2 regions of the Streptomyces sp. NPDC059534 genome follow, and region 1 is predicted to be linked to the other one. Evidence: riboswitches for the same ligand, from Rfam matches in the RefSeq annotation. Region 1 holds a riboswitch; the other holds the start of a gene.
What was found. Region 1 has a riboswitch for cyclic di-AMP ahead of ACFVZH_RS08685 (transglycosylase SLT domain-containing protein). Riboswitches for the same ligand answer to the same signal wherever they lie in the genome.

Region 1 (7,750 bases):
CCCTGCCCGCGGTGCGCGGCCTCCTGGCGGCGCTTCAGGAGGTGGCGGGCGCGTCCGGGACCCCGGCGGCGACCACCCACGACTCTCGTAAACTTTAGTTACCATTTCCCCTGCGGGTGAACTATAGTTGTCAGATGCCTTCCCTTGAGATCACACCCGAAGAACAGGTAGCGCTCGACACGGCGCTCCACGACGCCCTCACCCCCCTCGCGTCGGCCGTCCGCTCCCGAGCCTCGGGGCTCCCCGAGGACCGGATGTGGGCCGCGGATCCGGCCGAGGTGGCGCTGTCCGTGCTGGCCACCTGGAAGGTGGTGGACGCGGCGGTCAAGCGCCTGACGGCGGTCGCGGCGGGAACGGCCGGGTCGTACGGCGCCAGTTACGAGCAGATGGGGGCCGTCTGGGGCATCACCCGGCAGGGCGCCCGCAAGAAGTGGCCGAACGCCGTCACCCGTCCGGCCGCCGCGGCGCCGGGATCGACCGTCGCACTCGAACTGTGCGGCGGGACGGCCGAGCTGACGCGGGAACCCTCGTCCGGCGGCTGGAGGTGGACGGGCGAGGGCGCCGACGGGTCGCACGGCGAGACCGGCCGCGGCCTGACCCACCCGACGAAGGAGGAGGCCGCGGCCCATGCCGGCGCCTTCCTGAAGGAGCACGCCGCCGCCGACCGGTCCTAGAGCACGCCCTCGCCCCCCCCGCCATGCCCCCGTCAGGCCGGGGACAGGACCGTGAGGAGGTGCGCGACCTCGTGGGCCACGGCTGCCCGTGCCGGGGTGAGGTAGTGCCGGGGGTCGACGGCGGTCGGGTGGTCGGCGAGGTGGGCGCGGACGGCCCGGGTGAACGCCTTGTTGAGGTGGGTGGAGACGTTCACCTTGGTCATGCCGGCGGCGATCGCGGAGCCGAGGTCCGCGTCGGACACGCCCGAGGAGCCGTGCAGGACGAGCGGGGTGTCCACGGCGGCCCGCAGCCGGGCGATGAGGTCGAAGTCGAGGACCGCGTCCCGGGTCAGCATCTGGTGGGCGCTGCCGACCGCGACGGCGAGGGCGTCGACGCCGGTGGCCGCGACGAAGGCGCGGGCCTCGTCGGGGTCCGTCCGCACGCCCGGGGTGTGGGCGCCGCCCTTGCCGCCCACCTCGCCGAGTTCGGCCTCGACCCAGACGCCGTGCCGGTGGCAGTACTCCACCACCTCGCGAGTCGCCGCGACGTTCTCCGCGTAGGGGAGCTTCGAGGCGTCGAACATGACGGAACCCAGGCCGAGTCCCACCGCCTCGCGGACGAGGTCGGGGTTCTCGGCGTGGTCGAGATGGACGGCGACCGGGGTCTTGGCGGCGCGGGCGATCGCCAGGGAGGCGAGCGCGACCGGCTCCAGGGCGCCGTGGTAGCGGACGGTGTTCTCGCTGATCTGGAGGACCACGGGCCGGTCGGCGTCGGCGGCGCCGGTCACGATGGCCTGGGCGTGTTCGAGCTGGAGGACGTTGAACGCCCCCACGCCCGTGCCCGCCGCGCGGGCGCGGCGGACGATCTCATCGGTGGGCGTCAGCGGCATGGTCCTTCTCCCGGGTGGTCGAGCGGTTGGCGGCGGTCAGGCATGGACGTCGGCCAGGACCACGGAGCGGGTCAGGTTGCGGGGGGTGTCCGGGTTCAGGCCCTGGGCCTCGGCGACGGCCACCGCGAGGCGCTGGGCGCGGATCAGGTCGGCGAGCGGGTCGAGGTCGCTCTCGGAGAGGGTGCCGCCGACCTTGCGCACGTCGTCCGCGAGTCCGGCCGGCAGGACGCCGAAGCCCCAGGTCACCCGGCCGGGCCTGGTGATGCTGATGGGGCCGTGGCGGTACTCCATGGCCGGGTACGCCTCCGTCCACGCGCCGGCCGCCTCGCGCATCTTCAGGCCGGCCTCGAGGGCGAGCCCGTAGGTCCAGCCGCTGCCGAGGAAGGTGAACTGCTCGGCCGTGAGCACCTCTTCGACGAGGGGGGACGCGAGGGCCTGTTCGGCGTCGCGCGCGGCCTCCTCGACGGTGGCGACGCCGTCGGGCAGCGCCTCCTCGGCCTCCAGGTGGGCGCGGAACAGGGCGAGGGCGGTGGTGGCGAAGCGGGTCTGGACGACCGACTCCTCGTCGGCGAAGTCCAGCACGGCGACGTCGTCGGCGAGGTCCATCACGGGGGTCGTGGGGTCGGCCGTGACCGCGCCCGTGGGGACGGTGCCGCGCAGGCGGGTGAGGACGGCGAGGACCTCGCTCGTGGTGCCGGAGCGGGTGATGGCGACGACCCGGTCGTAGTGGCGGCCGAAGGGGAACTCCGAGGCCGCGAAGGCGTCGGTCTCGCCGTGCCCGCCGGACTCGCGCAGCTCCGCGTAGGCCAGGGCCATGAACCAGGAGGTGCCGCAGCCGATCACCGCGACCCGCTCCCCGCGTCGGGGCAGGGCGGCGACGTGCTGGGGCAGGGTGCGGGCCGCCTGGCGCCAGGTCGCCGGCTGAGAGGCGATCTCCACGGCGGTACGGGTGGTGGTCATGCGAGGCTCCTTGCAAGAAGAGTGCACGATGATGAGTGAAACTGCTCGAAATCAAGGACATTCAAGCAGAAACATGCATCGCCTTTCCAGATCCCGCACCCATCGGCAGATAGAATCGGACGCGCGCACGAGCGGGAGGGAAGGACGCATGTCCAAGCACGAACGGTGGAACACGCTCCTTGAGCTGCTGGCGGCCTCGGGAAAGGTGGAGGTGGAGGACGCGGCGATCGCACTGGACGTCTCCGCCGCCACGATCCGCCGGGACCTCGACGAACTCGCCGAGCAGCAGCTGCTGGTACGGACGCGCGGCGGGGCCGTGGCACACGGCGTCTCGCACGAACTGCCGCTGCGCTACAAGTCGACACGGCACGCGCCGGAGAAGCGGCGGATCGCGGAGGCCGCGGCCGATCTGGTCGCACCCGGCGACGTCGTCGGCCTCAACGGGGGCACCACGACGACCGAGGTGGCACGGGCCCTGGCCCTGCGCTTCGCGAGCGGCCGAGCCGAGGCGTCACCGGCGACGGCGTCCGGGGGCCCCGCGCTGACCGTCGTCACCAACGCCCTCAACATCGCCGGCGAACTCGCGGTGCGGCCCCAGATCAAGATCGTCGCCACCGGCGGGGTGGCCCGCCCCCAGACGTACGAGCTGGTCGGCCCGCTGACCGTCGGGGTGCTCAACGAGGTCGTGCTCGACGTGGTGATCCTGGGGGTCGACGGGGTCGACGCCACCCTCGGCGTGATGGCGCACCAGGAGGACGAGGCGAGCATCAGCCGGCTCTTCGCGGAGCGGGCGAGCCGGGTCGTCGTGGTGACCGACTCCTCGAAGATGAGCCGCCGCGCGTTCGCCCGGATCTGTGGTCTGGACCGGATCGACGTGCTCGTGACGGACACCGGCATCGCGCCGGAGACGGTCGCCCAGCTCACCGAGGCCGGCGTGCAGGTGATCACCGTCTGACTCCATTGGTCCGTGGGCGGACCAATTCGGGCCCCGTTTTTCCTGGCCTCTGTCTGTTAACCCAGTAATTACGGCACAGCCGTATACCTTTAAGCTCCCCTCCCCCATCATGTGTCCGACGTGCCGCTGGGGCACACCGTGACACGAGAGGCGGGGCATGCTTCCCATCAGCCGCAGGGGATTCGTCGGGATCGGCGCGGGGCTCGTGGCGGGTGCGGCGCTGCCGCCGGTGCCGGCGTCCGCCGCCGCGACCGCGGCCACCGGCACGCTCACCGACGTCCGGCACGTGGTGATCCTCATGCAGGAGAACCGCAGCTTCGACCACTACTTCGGCACCCTGCGCGGCGTGCGCGGCTTCGCCGACCGCGCCGCGGGCAACCTCCCGGGCGGCTGGGGCATGTTCAACCAGCCCAACTGGGGCGGCCGCCACTACCCCTGGAAGCTGAGCGACACCCCGCCCGCGGGGGGCGTCGACGGCGAGACCCTCGCGCAGTGCAACGGCGACCTGCCGCACAGCTGGACCTCGCAGCACGCCGCCTGGAACAAGGGACGCCTCGACAACTGGGTGACGGGCGTGGGCAACACCCGGTCGCTCGGCCACCTCGACCGCGGGGACATCCCCTTCCACCACGCGCTCGCCGACCACTACACGATCTGCGACGCGTACTTCTGCTCGACGCTCAGCGCCACCGGCCCCAACCGCACCTTCCTGTGGAGCGGCAAGATCGACGGCTCCAGCAAGGACGGCGGCGACGAGTCGGGGCTGACCTGGGAGACGTACGCCGAGGCACTCCAGCGCGCCGGAGTGAGCTGGAAGGTCTACCAGAACGCCCAGGACAACTACGGCGACAACGGCCTCGCCTACTTCAAGAAGTTCACCGACGCGCGCCCCGGCGACCCGCTGTACGACCGGGGCATGGGCTCGGTCCCCAAGGTGACCGGCTCGACCCCGGACGACATCGCCGCGGCGATCCGCGCCGACGTCCTCGCGGGCACGCTCCCGCAGGTGTCGTGGGTGGTCGCGAACGAGGCGTTCTCGGAGCACCCCTACGCGCCGCCGGGCGACGGCGCGCACTTCGTCGATCTCGTCTACCGGGCGCTGGCCGCCGACGCCGACGTCTTCGACTCGACGGTGCTCTTCCTCAACTACGACGAGAACGACGGCTTCTTCGACCATGTGCCGCCGCCGGTCGCTCCGCCGGGAACGCCGGGCGAGTACCTGGACGGCGTGCCGATCGGCCTGGGCTTCCGCGTCCCCATGCTTGTCATGTCCCCGTGGACCCGGGGCGGCTGGGTGAGTTCCGAGGTCTTCGACCACACCTCCGTGCTGCGCTTCATGGAGACCTGGACGGCCGCCCTCGGCACACCGGCGACCTGCCCCAACATCAGCGCCTGGCGCAGGAAGGTGACAGGAGACCTGACCGGGGTCTTCGACTTCGCCCACCCGGTGTACGGCGTGCCCGCGGGACTCCCCTCCACCGCGAAGGTGATAGGCCAGGCGACGTGCGGGCCGCTGCCGAACCCCGCGCCCCAGAACAACGCCCTTCCCGCGCAGGAGTCCGGCACCCGTCCGGCCCGCGCCGTGCCGTACCAGGCGAACGGCAACCTGGACCGGTTCGAGTTCGGGGCCGCGGGCAAGATCCTTGCCTGGTTCTCGATGACGAACCAGGGAGCGGAGGCCAAGCGCGCGGCGCACTTCTCGATCCACCCGCACCAGTACCGCGACACGGCCGCCTGGCAGTACACGGTCGACCCCGGCGGCACGGCCTCCGACTACTTCAACATCGGCACGGGCTCGGGCTCCGGCAAGTACGACATCTCGATGATGGGCCCCAACCGCTTCCTGCGCCGCTTCATCGGCGACGCCTCCAAGGCGGGCAAGGCCGTCGAGGTGGCGGCCCGCTTCGCGACCGAGCCGGGGACGGGGAAGACGGCCCTGTGGTTCAGGATGACCAACGCCTCGGGCGGGCCCGTCACCTTCACGATCCGCTCGAACGCCTACCGCACGGACGGACCATGGACGTACACGGTGCCCGCGAACTCCAGCCGTGAGGACTTCTTCAACGCGGTGGCGTACCAGGGCGGCTGGTACGACTTCACGATCCTCGCCGACATCGACGGGACCTGGTCACGCCGGTACACCGGGCACATCGAGACCGGGGCGCCCAGCGTCAGCGGCTGACCCGCTCCCCGGTGTGCCGGGCCGCCCCGGCGCGCCCGGCACACCGGGGGCCGTCAGCGGCCGGCCTGCGCGGCCCGTTCGATGGTCGCGTCGAGCAGGGCCACGGCGTCGTCGGCGGTACGGCCCGGAGCCCGGTTCCACGGTCCGATCAGGTCGTGCCACCCCCGCGACCGAAGCTCGGTCATGATCCAGGCCGCCGCCTCGTTCATCGTGTCCCCGCTGCCGTGGCCGAGCCGGTGCGCGGCGAGCAGCGCGCCGCAGACGCACCGGGCCCCGCGGACGTCGCGCAGCCTGTACGGAGCGTTCTGCCAGCCCCACTCCGTCAGTACGAGGCGCGCGTAGCCCAGGTGGACCGACGGGCGCAGGTCGGCGCTGCCGATGCGGCGCCAGACATGCAGCCGGTCCGGCAGGGCGGCTCCGATCCGGCCGGGCAGCCGGCGCTCGGCCGGCAGGGGCGGCGGCAGGGCGTCGAGCGCGTCGGCCACGAGCCGCTCCACCGGCACGGTCAGCAGTTTCCGCCAGCTCTCCGTTCCCGGCGGCGGGCCGGCCGGGGCGAGCGGTTCGTCGGTGGCCCAGTCGGTGACGATCCGCTGCCACGTGGCGCTCTCGTAGAGCGCGGCGGCCTCGCGGTCGACGGCGTCGGGGCTGAGCAGGGAGGTGGCGGGGGTCATCCGGTGGCTCCTCGGTCGGGGTGGCTTCATCTTTCAGGATGAATGTCGGTTTTGCGACTTTTGCCCTTGAGTGCCCGCATAGCGACAGGGGCTTTTCCACCCACTCCCCTATTAACAGATTTACCGTGCATATTCGGACATTGAGACCCTGGTGATGCGACTCACTTTCCGGGCGGTACCGCGACGACCGGAATCCGCGCGGCCCGTGGGGCACAAGGAAGTTAGCCGCACGGGAGAGCCGGTCGATCTTGAATTCCATGAATTAAGTGATCCTTTTGCCGCGACGGCCACTCCGGACCTCTTGTTATCCGTCGCATTACTGGCCTACGGTCACCTCCATTCGAGCGGATCGCCTAATCCTGCCACCGCTTGAAATACCTCCCTTTCACCCGACGGCAGGAGCGGGGGACCCACGAATACGCCGGCCCGGAATCCGGGACGGCTCGGGGTGCAGCCGCGTGCGCGCGGCCGGACATCTCCCGTCCGAACCCGACAGCTCACCCCGCAGGCGCCGGAGAGGAATCCGTCATGCCTGCTCACGGTACGCACCGCCGCCCCCGACGCCGCCCCGTCTCCCAGGGACTCGCCCTGGTCGGCACGGGTGGAGTCGCCCTCGCCCTCCCGCTGATCGCCCCGGCCGTGGCCGGCGCCGCGCCCGTGTCCGGCGCCCCGGAATTCACCACCCGCGCCGTTTCCGCCCCCGCGGCCACCGCAGCGGCACCGACCGTGACCAAGGCTCCGGCCGCCCCTGCGGCCGCCCGCACCTACACGGTCGTCAGCGGCGACTCCCTTTCCCTGATCGCCCACAAGAAGGGAATTCAGGCCGGCTGGAAGGACCTTTACCACGCGAACAAGAGCGCCGTGGGTGACAATCCGTCACTTATTCACCCGGGCCTCGAACTGACACTTCGTCGGGATTCCGCCAAGGTCACCGCCCCCAAGGCGAAGAAGGCCGCCTCGACCGAGCGGGCGAGCCGCTCCGAGCGCCGGGCGCCGGCCCCGTCCGCCGCCACCAACACGGGTGCCTCGGCCGCGCAGGCCGCCCCGGCCGCCGCCCCCGCCGCCCCCGTCCAGGCCGAGCCCGCCGCCGCCACCAACTACGCCGACAACCTCGACGGCTGGATCCGCGAGTCGCTGGCCATCATGGCTCAGCAGGGCATCCCCGGTTCGTACGACGGCATCCACCGCAACGTCATGCGCGAGTCCTCCGGCAACCCCCAGGCCATCAACCTGTGGGACTCCAACGCGGTGGCCGGCACGCCCTCGAAGGGCCTGCTCCAGGTCATCGAGCCGACCTTCCTGGCCTACCACGTGCCCGGCACGTCCATGGACCTCTTCGACCCGGTCGCCAACATCACCGCCGCGTGCAACTACGCGGCCGACCGCTACGGCTCCATCGACAACGTCAACGGCGCCTACTGACCCCGGAAGTGCTCGCT
Region 2 (7,750 bases), on a different contig from region 1:
GCTCCTCGCGCAGGGCGCCGAGTCCGCCGCGTCCTTCGGCCGACACGCTCACGCGCGCGTAGAACCGGGCGAACAGGGGGTGATGGACGCGGGGTGCCCGGGTTCCGGGCCGTGGCGGGGTCACCGTACGCCCCTCACCCGGTCACGAAGCAGAACTCGTTGCCCTCCGGGTCCCGCATGACCTGGAAGGAGCCCTGCTCGTCGGTCACGAGCCCGCCGACCCTGACCGCGCCGGCCGCAAGCGCCTCCTCGGCCGCCCGGTCCGGGTCCGGGACCTCCAGGTCGAGATGGACCCGGTTCTTCACCGCCTTGCCCTCGGGCACGCGCTGGAAGGCGAGCCGGACGAACTCCGGCGGATCGACGTACGACCAGTCGTCACTCCGGTCGACCGGATCGCCCCCGAGGAGCCCGGCCCAGAACCGGACGAGGGCGGCCGGACCGGCACAGTCGAAGACGATCTCCTGAACGTGAGCGCGCATGGCCCCAGCCTACGGAGTCACCGTCGCCGGGGCCGTGCGGATTTCAGACCCCGACCGCGTCGGCGAACGCCGCCGCGTCCCAGGCGCCGCCGAGCGCCGGGGCCAGCCAACCGCCCGCCGCCGCCCGGAACTCCGCCGGAGCGAGCGATCCCGAGCCCTCCGGAACCGCTCCGAGCAGGGGCGCGTCCGCCGACAGCGGCAGGTCGGCGAGGTTGCAGCGCGCCGCGAGGTCGGGCGCGGCCGGCCAGCTGCCGACGACGACGCCGAGCTGGTCGATGCCGCGCGCCCGCAGTGCCTCGCCCGTCAGGGCGGCGGTGTTGAGGGTCCCGAGACCGGCCGGGACCACCACGAGGACCGGGGCGCCGAGGAGCGCGGCCACGTCGGCGAGCGTGCCGCCCTCCTCGTCGAAGCGGACGAGGAGCCCGCCGGCGCCCTCCACGAGCACCAGGTCGTGATCGGCGGCCAGCTTCCGGGCGGCGTCGGCGACCTCGCGGGGCCCGACCGGGGCCATCCCGGCCCGCAGGGCGGCCGTGCCCGGGGCCAGCGGCTCCGGGAAGCGGCCCAGTTCGGCCGAGGTCACGGCGCCGGAAAGCCGGACGACCTCGTCCGCGTCGCCCCGCTCGTCCGGCCCGACTCCCGTCTGCGCGGGTTTCAGGACGGCGACCGACCGCCCCGCGGCGGTGGCCACGGCGGCGACCGCCGCGGTGACGACGGTCTTGCCGATCTCCGTCCCCGTACCGCTGACGACGATGATTCCCACTGCTGCCCCGCTCCTTCCGTTCAACCCGTTCAACCCGTTCAACCCGTTCGGCCCGCGCGGGCGGTTCAACCCGTGCGGGCCGGTCAGCCCGCCGCCGCGGCCGCGAGGACCGCCGCGCAGATCCGGGCCAGGTCGTCGCCGCCGGTCACGTACGGCGGCATCGTGTAGATCAGGTCCCGGAACGGGCGCAGCCACACGCCCTCCCGGACCGCCGCGCGCGTCGCCGCCGCCATGTCGACCTCGTGGTCGAGCTGGACGACGCCGATCGCGCCGAGCACCCGTACCTCGCGCACGCCCGGCAGGTCGGCCGCCGGCGCGAGGCCCTCCCGCAGCCCGGTCTCGATCCGCTTGACCTCGACCTCCCAGTCCTGGGAGAGCAGCAGGTCGAGCGAGGCGAGGGCCACGGCCGAGGCGAGCGGGTTGCCCATGAAGGTCGGCCCGTGGGCCAGGATCGGCACCTCGCCCTGCGAGATCCCGTCGGCGACGCGGCCCGTGCAGAGCGTCGCCGCCATCGACAGGTAACCGCCGGTCAGCGCCTTGCCCACGCACATCACATCGGGGGAGACGCCCGCCTGATCGGCGGCGAACAGGCTGCCCGTGCGCCCGAACCCGGTCGCGATCTCGTCGAAGACGAGCAGCACGTCGTGCGCGTCGCACGCCTCGCGCAGCACCCGCAGGTAGGCCGGGTCGTGGAAACGCATCCCGCCCGCGCCCTGCACCACGGGCTCCACCACCACGGCGGCCAGCTCGTGCGCGTGGCGCCCGATCTCCGTCCGCAGCAGCTCGGCGTACGACTCCTCGTACGCGGTCGGCGGCGCGTCCACGAAGACCTGCCGCTGGAGCACCCCCGCCCACAGCTCGTGCATCCCGCCCTGGGGGTCGCAGACCGACATCGGCTGCCAGGTGTCCCCGTGGTACCCGCCGCGCCAGGTCAGCAGCCGCTGCTTCTCGGGACGGCCGAGGGAGCGCCAGTACTGCAGGCACATCTTGGCCGCCACCTCGACGGAGACGGAGCCCGAGTCGCTGAGGAAGACGTGCCGCAGCGGCTCGGGGGTGATCTCGACGAGCCGGGCGGCGAGCCGGACGGCGGGCTCGTGGGTGAGCCCGCCGAACATGACGTGGCTCATCCGGTCGAGCTGGCCGCGTACCGCCTCGTTGAGCACGGGATGGTTGTAGCCGTGGATCGCCGACCACCACGACGACATGCCGTCGACCAACTCGTCCTGACCCTCGGCGGGTTCGGCGAGCCGCAGACGCACACCGGACGCGGACGCGACGACCAGCGGTTCCGCGCGGCCCGGCATGGGGCCGTACGGGTGCCAGACGTGCGCCCGGTCCAGGGCGAGGAGTTCGTCGTTACGCATTCGGGGCCAGGTCGGTGCCGGCGCCCCGGCGGCGTACCGCCACGAGATCGGGCCGGGCGCCGTTCGGAGCGGTGTCCGCCTCGGCCGCGGGGGCCTCGGCCGGCTCCGCCGCGTGACCGCCGCAGGGGCCGCAGCCGCCACCGGCGTGCGAGCCGCAGCCCGCGCCCTCGGCGGACGTCTGCGTGCCGCAGCCGGTGCCCTCCGCCGAGCCGTGCGAGCCGCAGCCGCCGCCCGCCGCCGCGAGCGCGTCCGCGCGGTGTGCGGGCAGCGTGGTGGTCCCCGCGCCCTCCACCTCGAAGCCGGCATCCGCGATCATGTCCAGGTCGGCCTGGCCGGCCTGGCCCTCGCTGGTCAGGTAGTCGCCCAGGAAGATCGAGTTCGCGATGTTCAGCGCCAGCGGCTGCATCGAGCGCAGGTGCACCTCACGGCCGCCGGCGATCCGCACCTCGACGTCGGGGCAGACGAACCGGACCATCGCCAGGATCCGCAGACAGCGCTGCGGGGTCAGGTTCCACTCCTTGGCGAGCGGGGTCCCCTCGAAGGGGATGAGGAAGTTGACCGGAACCGAGTCCGAGTCCAGGTCGCGCAGCGCGTAGACGACGTCGACCAGGTCCTCGTCGGTCTCGCCCATGCCCGCGATCAGGCCGGAGCACGCCGACAGACCGGCGGCGTGCGCCTTCTGCACGGTGTCCACCCGGTCCGCGTACGTGTGGGTCTTGGTGATGCCCTCGTACGTCGCCTCGGACGTGTTCAGGTTGTGGTTGTACGCGTCGGCGCCGGCCTCCCGCAGCCGCTCCGCCTGGCCGTCCGAGAGCAGACCGAGGCAGGCGCACACCTCGACGCCCTCGTTCTGCTCCTTGATGGCCTCGATGGTCCTGCCGACCCGCTCGACGTCGCGGTCCGTCGGACCGCGGCCGCTCGCCACCAGGCAGACCCGCTTGGCCCCGCCCGCGACGCCCGCCGCGGCGGCCTGGGACGCCTCGTCCGGCTTCAGCCAGGTGTACTTGAGGATCTCGGCCTTCGAGCCGAGGCGCTGCGAGCAGTACGAGCAGTCCTCGGGACACAGCCCGGACTTCAGGTTGACCAGATAGTTGAGCTTCACCCGACGCCCGAACCACTGGCGGCGCACCTTGCCGGCCGCAGCCACCACATCGAGCAGTTCGTCGTCGGACGTCGCCAGCACGGCGAGCGCTTCTTCACGGGTCGGCAGCTCGCGCCGCAGCCCCTTCTCCACCAGCGTGTTCAGCAGGTCCATAACCTGAGATCCTTGCCTACCGCCCGCCCCCGGGCCAAGGAGGAACCGAACAAACGCCCCCGATTGGGGTGTGTGGATGACCACATCCCGACCTCGGCTCCCTCCGGCTAGTGTCTGTGCGCTGCCTACAAAAGGATCGCCGCATGCCACAGGCCGACGACGCACGGGCCGCGGGCCCGCGCCGTACCGCGTTCGACTGGACCGACGCCGAGGCGCGCCGCCGGGCGGAAGCCGGTCTCGTCCGGACGCTGCGGCCCCGGGCGGCCGAGTCGGACCTCCTCGACCTGGCGAGCAACGACTACCTGGGGCTCACCCGCCGCACGGAGGTCACCGAGGCGGCGGCCGAGGCCGCACGGCGCTGGGGCGCCGGTTCCACCGGCTCGCGGCTCGTCACGGGGACCACCCGGCTGCACACCCGCCTGGAGCGCGAGCTCGCCGACTTCTGCGGCTTCGAGGCCGCCCTCGTCTTCTCCTCCGGCTACACCGCCAACCTCGCCGCGCTCACCGCGCTGGGCGGCCGGGACTCCCTGATCGTCTCCGACGCCGCCAACCACGCGTCGATCGTCGACGGCTGCCGGCTGGCCCGCGCCGAGGCGGCCGTCGTCCCGCACGGCGACCCCGAGGCCGTACGCAAGACCCTGGACGCGCACCCCGGGCACCGGGCCCTGGTCGTCAGCGACTCCGTCTTCTCCGTCGACGGGGACAAGGCCCCGCTGTCCGAGCTCGCCACGGCCTGCCGTGCCCACGGTGCCGGCCTGGTGGTGGACGACGCCCACGGCTTCGGCGTGCTCGGCGACGGAGGCAGGGGAGCCGTCCACGAGGCCGGCCTCGCCGGCGACGAGGACGTCGTCGCCACCCTCACCCTCTCCAAGTCCCTGGGCAGCCAGGGCGGCGCCGTGCTCGGCCCCGCCCGAGTGATCGAGCACCTGGTGAACGCCGCCCGCACCTTCATCTTCGACACCGGGCTCGCCCCCGCCGCCGCGGGCGGCGCGCTCGCGAGCCTGCGGCTGATCGCCGCGGAACCGGGCCTCGCCGGACGGGCCCGTACCGTCGCGACCGTCCTGCACCGGCGGCTCACCGAGGCCGGCCTCACCGCGGCCCGGCCCGACGCGGCCGTCGTCTCGGTCCGGGCTCCCTCCCCGGAGGCGGCGCTTGCCTGGGCGGCGGACTGCCGCGAGCAGGGTCTGGTGGTCGGCTGCTTCCGGCCGCCCTCGGTGCCCGACGGCATCTCGCGGCTGCGGCTGACGGCCCGGGCCGACCTGACCGACGCACAGGTCGAGCGTGCGGTGGAGACGATCCTGCGGACGGCGCCCGTCGGCTGACGCGACGGCGGCCCAAGCGCGTGCGCGGGCCGCAGAGTTCACCGCTTCGGGCGACAGATGGGGACATATCTTGGTGGAACCCCGCCCGGGGCGGCACGATCGGTGGCACTCTGACGCGAAGTGCAATCCGGGGCGGTGTTCCCGGCGGGAAAGGGACTGCGTCGCATGGCAGATCACCAGGAAGCATCCGTCACGCTGCCGAGCGATCCCGCCTCGGTGCCCACGGCCCGGCGGTACGTCGCGGACGTCCTCACCGGCTGGGGCCTCGACGGCGCCGCGGACGCCGCCGACGCGATCCGCCTGATCGTCTCGGAGCTGGCCACCAACGCCGTCCTCCACACCTTCGGCCAGTCGCCGACGTTCACCGTCGACGTCCGTCTGGTCCGCGAGGAGGTGCTGCACATCGGCGTGACCGACAGCCATCCCCGCCGACCCCGCCGCCTCCCGGCGGCGGTCCAGCAGGACAACGGCCGCGGCCTGGTCATCATCCGCTCGCTCGCGGCGGAGGCCGGCGGCCGTTTCTCCGTCACCCCGACCGCGGAGGGCGGCAAGACGGTCTGGATCACCCTCCCGTGGACGGCGGCCCCGGTTCCGAGCTGCTAGGAGGTGTCCTGCCGGTCAGGCCGGATCGGGGAGCCCCAGGCTCTGTCCGGCGGAGGAGGGGGCGGCGCCACCCCACACCTCACTCCGGTCCGGGGGCCCGCGTCAGCGGGCGGGGGCCGTCATCGGACGCGGCCGTAGTAGACCTTGGACGACCAGATCCTGTCGAGCTTCACCCAGGAGCCCGTCTTGGGCGAGTGCCAGATCTTGCCGCCGCCGGCGTAGATGCCCACGTGGTAGACCCTCCCGCCGGAGTGGAAGAAGACCAGGTCCCCCTGTTGTCTGCTGGACGCGGAGATGTGCCGGGTCCTGTTGTACTGCTGCTGCGCGGTGCGGGGCAGCGACTTGCCCGCCTTCTTGTACGCGTAGAGCGTCAGACCGGAGCAGTCGAACCGGGTGGGGCCGGTGGCTCCGTACCGGTACGGCGATCCCTTCTTGGACGCGGCGACGCTCAGTGCCTGGTTCGCGTGTGTGGTCGCTGCCTGGGCCTCCGGCGCCGCTCCTGGTGCGAGCAGCGTGCCGCCGACGGCGGCGAGGGTGAGAGCCGAGACGGCTCCGGCCCGGGACAGCAGGGACGGGACGTGCATCTGCGCAGTCATGCGCAACCCTTCGTCAGCCGCCTGCGAAGGATGACCTGTCGGGTTCGGGCTGGCGAAGATGCCCGGCCGCGGCTGCGGCTTCACCCCAAGGAACGGCCTCGCTGCCGGAACAGCGCGTACGCCCCGTAAAAATCGGGTCCTCCACTCCTGCCGATCCAATCCTGTCGACCAGACGTCCGGGACAGCGGCAGGACTCGGCGTCCGCCCGGACCGCCCCGCCGTGGTGGCGGGGGCTTGTCGTCGTCAGGGATCTTGACTCACGACATGGGCGAAAACCGAGTTGAAACGGCGATATGTGAGGCTCCTCACGACTGATCCATTCAGGTGGACAGGCAGCCTTTGTGATCTTTGGAGGTTTGGCCGACGAGCCCCGTACCAGCGGCGGAACGTCCGATTCCGCCAAATGCGTACACCTGTTGTGCAACTCACCCGCTGCAAATATCGACTCGTCGACTACGCCGAACGAGCTATGGATTCTGCGGCGCGCGTCGGCCGTCCGGCCCTCGACACGACACGCCGGAATGTCAACTCGCCCGAGTGTGGGGGACGGTGACCCGGTCCGCCCGGCGCTCGCCGTCCAACACCCGCAGGGCGCGCGCCAATGTGTCCGCGTGCACCTCGCTCTCGCCCCGCATATGCATGAGCGTCAGGGCCGCGCGCAACGCCTCCGCGCGCCCGACCAGGGCTTGCGCCGCCCGCAAGGCCCCATAGGTATGCGATCCCCTGGATGGATTGATCTTCCCCAGGAGGTCCACGACTTCGAGGTAGGCGTCGATGAACTCGCCCTCGGCCCCCGTCAGGGCGGGCAGCGGCGGCAGCTCGGGGACCACGGCCGCCTCACCGTGCCGCGCCGCCGGCGGAGGCCCGCCGGCTGGTGACGACGTGGTCGGCCAGGCCGTACGCGACCGCCGCCGGGGCGTCCAGCACCGTGAGGCGGTCGAGGGCGGCGTCGATCCGCTCCCGGCTCTGTCCGGTGTGCTCGGTGAGCAGCCCGGCCACCATGGCGCGCTGCCGGAGCAGTTCGCGCGCGTGCACCTCCAGGTCGCTCGGCTGTCCCCGCATCGGCTCGTCGAGGGTGGGCTGTTCGAGGGTGACCCGGGCGCCGGGGAGGACCATGCGCTTGCCCGGGGTGCCGGCGGCGAGGAGGACGGCGGCGGTGGACTCGGCCCGGCCCAGGCAGGTGGTCTCCACGTCGCAGTGGAGCGTGGCCATCGTGTCGTGGATCGCGGTCATCGCGGTGACCGGTCCGCCGGGCGAGTTGATGTACAGCGAGATGTCCTGGCCGGGCGCCGCGTAGTCGAGGTGCAGGAGCTGGGCGATGACGTCGTTGGCGGAGGTCTCGTCGATCGGTGTGCCGAGGAAGACGATCCG

Region 2: linked by a shared signal. The riboswitch ahead of ACFVZH_RS23175 (C40 family peptidase) and the one ahead of ACFVZH_RS08685 (transglycosylase SLT domain-containing protein) in region 1 are both predicted to bind cyclic di-AMP.

The regions. Positions count from the first base shown of each region.
Region 1 covers NZ_JBHWAQ010000005.1:224,219-231,968, forward strand. Annotated here, with positions in the region: gene ACFVZH_RS08650 (LysR family transcriptional regulator) at 1-98, shown strand, start outside; gene ACFVZH_RS08655 (hypothetical protein) at 135-674, shown strand; gene ACFVZH_RS08660 (ketose-bisphosphate aldolase) at 707-1,543, opposite strand; gene ACFVZH_RS08665 (SIS domain-containing protein) at 1,580-2,503, opposite strand; gene ACFVZH_RS08670 (DeoR/GlpR family DNA-binding transcription regulator) at 2,652-3,458, shown strand; gene ACFVZH_RS08675 (phosphocholine-specific phospholipase C) at 3,616-5,640, shown strand; gene ACFVZH_RS08680 (hypothetical protein) at 5,694-6,311, opposite strand; cyclic di-AMP (ydaO/yuaA leader) riboswitch at 6,652-6,835, shown strand; gene ACFVZH_RS08685 (transglycosylase SLT domain-containing protein) at 6,840-7,733, shown strand; partial or broken gene ACFVZH_RS08690 (hypothetical protein) at 7,727-7,750, opposite strand, start outside.
Region 2 covers NZ_JBHWAQ010000019.1:158,564-166,313, forward strand. Annotated here, with positions in the region: gene ACFVZH_RS23140 (class I SAM-dependent methyltransferase) at 1-124, opposite strand, end outside; gene ACFVZH_RS23145 (VOC family protein) at 135-479, opposite strand; gene bioD (dethiobiotin synthase) at 523-1,239, opposite strand; gene ACFVZH_RS23155 (adenosylmethionine--8-amino-7-oxononanoate transaminase) at 1,323-2,603, opposite strand; gene bioB (biotin synthase BioB) at 2,596-3,858, opposite strand; gene ACFVZH_RS23165 (8-amino-7-oxononanoate synthase) at 4,002-5,180, shown strand; gene ACFVZH_RS23170 (ATP-binding protein) at 5,346-5,783, shown strand; gene ACFVZH_RS23175 (C40 family peptidase) at 5,903-6,379, opposite strand; cyclic di-AMP (ydaO/yuaA leader) riboswitch at 6,383-6,589, opposite strand; gene ACFVZH_RS23180 (hypothetical protein) at 6,904-7,209, opposite strand; gene ACFVZH_RS23185 (ATP-dependent Clp protease proteolytic subunit) at 7,217-7,750, opposite strand, start outside.